One region of the Halobacillus shinanisalinarum genome, then DNA from elsewhere that is predicted to be linked to it. Evidence: riboswitches for the same ligand, from Rfam matches in the RefSeq annotation. Region 1 holds a riboswitch; the other holds the start of a gene.
What was found. Region 1 has a riboswitch for cobalamin ahead of MUO14_RS22615 (acyl-CoA dehydrogenase family protein). Riboswitches for the same ligand answer to the same signal wherever they lie in the genome.
Positions count from the first base shown of each region.

Region 2: another riboswitch for cobalamin. It lies ahead of MUO14_RS01000 (DUF4430 domain-containing protein); the one in region 1 lies ahead of MUO14_RS22615 (acyl-CoA dehydrogenase family protein).

Region 1 is NZ_CP095074.1:4,558,225-4,561,621, forward strand. Features, by position in the region: gene MUO14_RS22610 (ribonuclease H family protein) at 310-975, shown strand; cobalamin riboswitch at 1,126-1,324, shown strand; gene MUO14_RS22615 (acyl-CoA dehydrogenase family protein) at 1,495-3,204, shown strand; gene MUO14_RS22620 (NAD(P)-dependent oxidoreductase) at 3,219-3,397, shown strand, end outside.
Region 2 is NZ_CP095074.1:179,240-182,636, forward strand. Features, by position in the region: gene MUO14_RS00985 (GerMN domain-containing protein) at 1-161, opposite strand, end outside; gene sigX (RNA polymerase sigma factor SigX) at 151-684, opposite strand; gene MUO14_RS00995 (ECF transporter S component) at 898-1,407, opposite strand; gene MUO14_RS01000 (DUF4430 domain-containing protein) at 1,414-1,809, opposite strand; cobalamin riboswitch at 2,004-2,184, opposite strand; gene MUO14_RS01005 (ATP-binding protein) at 2,223-3,397, opposite strand, start outside.

The DNA.
Region 1 (3,397 bases):
CACAAACCTCTTTACCGTAGCATAATATTGTTTTTAAAAGATAACAAGTTTCTGACTGCTCCTATTAAGTTCCCTCATAAAATGAGAAGATGCCCCTTTTTTTGTCAAATTGGTGAGCCGAACAGATTCATTGCTGATAATACTACAGTACCTGACATGAAATAATTCTGTTTCAAGAAGGGTACAATGATCATAATTGAAGTATGCCAATAGGAAGAAACAGTCTAAGATAGAAAAGAACTAATTATATTTTTTAAAAAAGCTGAAATGAGTTTCTATTTATTTCGGCTTACTAAGGGTGGTCTTATTATGAAGGTCAGAATCGAATTAACATATAAAACACCAAAAGGTACAAATACAACATTCAGTTCTGATGATATGCATGCAGGAAAAGCCATCTTAATCGCTGAAGATCTAGAGAGCATAGGGCGCACTAAAAATGTAACATTCATCGACAGCCTTGAGAGTACGTGGACGTTGAAGGAATTAAAGAAATATATGAAGGGAATTCAAACCGAACCACACAATGTAACCGTTTATTTTGATGGTGGTTTTGATCTAGACACAACAAATTCAGGTTTAGGTTGTGCCATTTATTATGAACAAAATGGAAAATCATTTCGGCTGCGCAAAAACGCCTTAGTTGAAGAACTTGATACAAATAACGAGGCGGAGTATGCTGCCCTTCATCTCGGATTACAAGAATTAGAGCTTTTAAAGGTCCATCACTTGCCTGTTACATTTGTCGGTGATTCCCAGGTTGTTATCAACCAATTAAATGGAGAATGGCCGTGTTTGGAAGAAGAATTGTCAAAATGGGCTGACAGAGTTGAAAGTAAATTGAAGCAGCTAGGCATTCATCCAGATTATGAACTTATTTCACGAAAAGGGAATCGGGAAGCGGACAGACTAGCATCACAAGCCCTAAAAGAAATTGAAATAACGAGTACAATAGAGACAAATCGTGAAGAATAATTTACTATGAAGCTTTATACAAAAAAGACCGCACTTCTGAATTCTGAAGATAGGGTGGGTATCTCATTACCCAGAAACAGTTTACTACTAGTAGGTTACTTTCAAACAATTGCCAATTTTTGAAAGTGGTGATATACTCTACATGAAACTAAATACGATGTAAAAACAGGTGCGGATAAAGAACTTATTTATCTGCTTAAAAGGGAAGTTCGGTTAGATTCCGACGCTGTCCCGCAACTGTATTTGGGAGCGATTCGAAAAAACCACTGTTTTCATGGAACATGGAAATGGGAAGGTTCGAGGAGCGATGACCTTAAGCCAGGAGACCTGCCTGTTTTTAGCAAACATCAATACCTACGAGGATAGGGGGTGTTAAGGGCGACAAAAGGAAGCATGCTTTTTCAATGTGGATAAGCATGTCTATTTTAGTAATCTTTCGTGACTTAACAACTTCTATCGGGAAGTTGTTTTTTTATTGCCGTTTTTTCAGCCGCATGATATTCAGATGGGAGTGTAAGAATGGAAGATCTAAAAGTTCATTCGAGGAATTTTATGCCCTATGAAATGGGAAAGGGTGTGTTTACACCCGAAGATTTCATGGACGAGGAAGATTTGATATCGAAAACAACAGAAATGTTTGTGAAACAAGAAATTGCCCCTCAATTGGAGTCTATTGAAAAGCATGATTATAAAGTTGCCTGCCAGCTGTTTGAAAAAGCTGGAGAACTAGGTCTGCTTGGTATTGAAGTGCCGGAGTCCTATGGCGGTCTTTCTTTAAATAAAAAACTCTCTGGACTTGTGGCGGAAAAGATGGGGTATGGGGGCTCATTCAGCGTTTCGTTTAACATTCATGTTGGAGTAGGCACTTTGCCCTACATTTATTTTGGTACAGAAGAACAAAAACAGAAGTACTTACCCAAATTAGCTGCTGGGGAATGGATTGGCGCCTATGCCCTGACGGAGCCGGGTGCTGGTTCGGATGCTTTAAATGCACGTACCAGTGCGATATGGAAGGATGAAGAATCAGCCTGGGTGTTGAATGGAGAAAAGCAATGGATTACAAATGCTCATGTGGCGAATGTCTATGTTGTCTTCGCTAAAACCAAGGAAGGAATGACCGCCTTTATCGTCGAACGATCGTTTGATGGCGTATCCATTGGGTTGGAAGAAAAGAAGATGGGAATCAAAGGGTCTTCCACAGCAACTTTGATTCTTGAGGATGTATCCGTGCCTAAAGAAAATGTATTGGGGGACGTAGGGAAAGGGCATCGGATTGCCTTAAACATTTTAAACATGGCCCGCCTAAAGCTTGCCTTTTCAAATATTGGATCCGCAAAACAATCGCTTGAGTTGACTACTCAATACTCAAAAGAACGGAAACAGTTTAATCGATCGTTACTTGACTTTACGATGATTCAAGAGAAGATTGCCAACATGGCCGTTTCTATTTACGGAGCTGAGAGTGCTGCCTATCGAACAGCTGGTTTTTTAGATGACGCCATGGAAGACCGCGACGAGAATAATGATAGTAACGGGAAAAATTCAGGGTATGCCATGGAATGTGCCATGAACAAAGTATATAGCTCAGAAGTGTTAGACAACATTGTTGACGAAGCTGTACAAATTCACGGTGGTTATGGATATATGGAAGAATATCAAGTCGAGCGGCTTTATCGTGATGCCAGGATCAGCCGGATATTTGAAGGAACAAATGAGATTAATCGTCTAACGATTTCAAAAATCTTAATTAAAAAATTTAATTCATCACAAGTGACTACGATGGACACAGCAAATGAGATCCATAAGGACAAGAATCGACAGTACATTCAACTGTCTAAGCACTTGTTAACTCGATCTTTGAAAGCGCTTACGGAAACGTGCTTAAAAATGGAAGATGAACAAGAATATATGCGTTTATTAGCGGATATGGTAAGTGACCTCTATGTAATGGAATCTTCGTTTTTACGTACGGAGAAGGCTATTGAAAAAAATGGGCGGGACCAGGAGCAGATGAAGGTAAACGTGACAGATGTGTTATGTGAAGAGGGGTATCGTCGTGTGGAAAACGCCGCTCTGTCCATCATTTCAGGGGGCGTTTCAGATGACCATGACCGGGAGAGATGGATCCATGAGATTCGCCATCTCGAAGTTCCTCTTTATGAAAATCTCTTTGTGAAAAAACGTGCGATTGCAAAACATATCACAAGTCGCACGCGCTATATGATTTAAATGGAGGTATTCACATGAAAAAGATAGGTTTTATCGGATTAGGAAATATGGGTCTTCCGATGTCGAAAAATTTACTAGCTGCTAATTTTATCGTTTACGGTCTCGATTTAAATAAAAAAGCTGAAGAAGCTCTTCAAGAATTCGGTGGATTGACAGGGGTATCTATTTCTGAAATGACGGGCGTTTGCGACGT
Region 2 (3,397 bases), 510 kb from region 1:
GCGAGACCAGGCATAAGCCATCTCGGCCGTGAGTTCCTCTGTTGAGAATTTTCTTCAGGAATTTGACGATCATACTCCGCCTTCGTTTTTTTATCCTTAATTTCAGGGAGCTCATGCAGCATCTTTTCTAAACGGTTATTCTGTTCATCATTATGCTTCATGGTCATCCACCTCCCTTGCTTGTAAACGTTTTTTCAAAGCCTGCATCCCTCTATGTTGTGTTGTTTTCACTTTACTGTCACTGAACTGAAGGATATCTGCAGTTTCCTGTATAGACATTCCCTGAATATACCTCAAAATGATGACACTTTTTTGATCTAGCGTACATTGATCAAGCGCTTTATAAACTTCTCTCATTTGATCACTCAATTCAACGACTTCATCAGGTAAAGGTTCACCATCCTTCAAGGACTCCCCTTTTTCTTCCCAGTTAAAAAAGTCCATGATCCTCTTACGTTTTGTTCCTTGTTTGCGAAAATAGTCAATTGCCACATGGCGAGCAATAGAGAACAACCATGTTTTTTCACTGCTCCTCCCATCAAAAGATTGGTACGATTGGAGCACTTTTATATAAACCTCCTGTGTTAAATCTTCAGCTGCTTGACGGTTTTTAACCATATAATAAATAAATTGAAATAGATCTCGATGATACTTATCATAAAATTCATCAAAGAACGGTTTCACACCTTGAACCTCCCCGTTCACTCATATTGTCGTTTATGTAGATTAAAAAGTTACACTTCCCCATCATAATACGGATAATTAAAAATGAAAAATAATAATATCACACTACGAAAAGCGAGGATAGTTATAATTTTCTGAGCAAAAACAAAAAAGAAGCTGCCTTCTCTAGCAACTTCTTTTCTAAGATGGGTTTTCTATTCGAACATCGACATATTATACACTGGAAATCGCATGCCTCTTTTGATATTTAGAAAATAATGTACCTAGCACAGGGGAAAGCACGAGTATAAAAATGACGTTACTTGCAGCATGGTTTAAATCCATTGGCAGCCCAGCTAAATAATAAGCCCAGAATGGCTGCCCGACTGCCCTCATCGTTAATGAAATGATTAAGCCATATAAGATTCCACTAATAAACCCATATATTGAGAGAAGCCACACAGGTATCGTGGACCAAAACTTTCCGATTAATCCCGCTACCAATCCGATAATAGACCATGAAACGACTTGCCATATCGTCCAATACCCCATCCCTAAAAATATATTCGACAGAAAAGTAGTTAAAAAAGCCATAACAACTGCTGAAAACGGTCCTAACCAAAACCCTGTAATGATAATGATCGCCGTTACAGGCTGGGCATTGGGGATGTTTGCCATAACAAGCCTTCCTGCAATTGCCATAGAGGCGAGCATAGCGATCAAGGTAAGTTTATAGGTGTTCATTTCTCATCATTCCCAAGCGTGGAAGTCAAAAACGATTTCGTCTCCCTGTTTCACTTCATATTCATTAGCCCCGACCATTGCAGATTCACCATTAATTGTAAACAACCATGCCTTTTCGTCAGTAGCAGTGATTCCTTCTATGCCAGTAATAAACCCTTCATTTTCTTCCACTTCGAAGTTGTTCTTCATCACGTCCATTAGCATGGTTCCTTCTTCCACAGTCACGTCTTTAGTCGAAATGACTTTCTCGCCTTTATTCTTAGAAAGCTCAATTTGGAGGGTTACCTCTTGTTTCTCCTCTTGTTTGGAAGCCGTTTCCTCACCGCCGCTTTCCGATTGACAGCCTGCTAACACGAGCATTGTCAGCATAAGTGCAGATAATAGTGTAGACACCTTTCCCATAAAAAAAACTCCTCTTCCTATTTAAATTGACTCATAATGCTGTTCGAAGGAAGGATATGACTGGACAACACAGATCTAACTATAAAAAACCTGCTCTTCAATAGAAGAACAGGCTTAAGACATACCAGTTAGGCTATGTAAATACATTACACGAATCAGTCCGGTTGCCTCAAACGCTCAATCCCCGAAGCTTTGAAACAGCGTAAGATCAGGCAGGTCTACTGACTTGTGTGTCGTTCTACTCAAGGACCTTCCCGCGACTTATCCGCAGTGGTCTTCCTTATTTCGTCTACACATACAGTTGCGAGGACAGTTCTGGCCTTTCACCAGATTCCCTATTTCATCCATAAAGGTACCTAAATCTATTTATTAAGTTCCTGTTCATCGTACATGAAGAGCAGTCAATTATCAAGCTATTTGTTATTAGTCTCAAGGTCAACAGGCAGTTTAAACGTAAAGGTAGTACCTTCATTTACTTTACTATGGACATGTATGGAACCCCTATGTGCTTCTACAATATTATTAGCTATCGCAAGCCCTAGACCTGTTCCCTTTTTACTTGTCTCTCTTTTCCTAGATTTATCTGCTTTATAAAATCTCTCAAAAACAAATGGAAGATCTTCCTCTGGAATTCCCGGGCCTGAATCAATGACTTCAAACACCCATTCAGTAGCTGTTCGTTTAATATTTACATCGACTACTCCTTGCTCTTCAGAATGACGGATCGCATTATCGATTAAGTTCGTTAAGACTTGTTCAATACGATCAGCATCTACATTCATCGTCTCGAAGTTATCGCCAAAATGAAGGTGTAACTCAACACCCCGCTCACTTGCTAATCCTTGGAATTTACGAATAATCTTATCTAAGAGCGGCTTTACTTCAACCGAGTCAATATATAAAGTAATATGACCCGCTTCCATTCTTGCCAGGTCAAGTAGTTCATTTACTAGCCTGCCAATACGCAGTGATTCATCATGTATGATTTTCGCCAGTTCATTTTTATCTTCTTTTGATTCTGCGATATCATCTACAATGGCTTCACTGTATCCTTGCAACATGGAGATTGGTGTTCGAAGTTCGTGTGAAACGTTAGCGATAAAGTCTTTCCTTAACTTATCTAACCTTCGTTCTTCCGTCATGTCACGAAGCACGGCGACTGCCCCCCTAATATAGGTTCGATCATAAAGTGGGGTCATGAGCATAACCCATGTACGGCCTTGAACTGTGATTTCGGTCATAACTTCCTGCTCACTTTCGATGACTTCATCAAACTGTTTTTTTAATGGCTGGGGAACTTGCCGTCTTTCTTCAGATGCTTGAACAGAGTGATTTTCATATCTCCATGATTGATAAAATTGGTCCGCAGGTGGATTTGAGACTAAAATTTCTCCCTTGCGATTGATCGTTAAAACTCCATCAGCCATAGATCGTAAAATTCCGGAAAGCTGCTCTTTTTCCTGATTTACGGCATTAATGTGGAACTTAAGCTCTCGTCCCATACGATTGAATGCCATCGCTAATTCACCAATTTCGTCATGTGTTAAAATTGGAATCTTTGTATTAAATTCTCCTTTAGCAAGTTCAA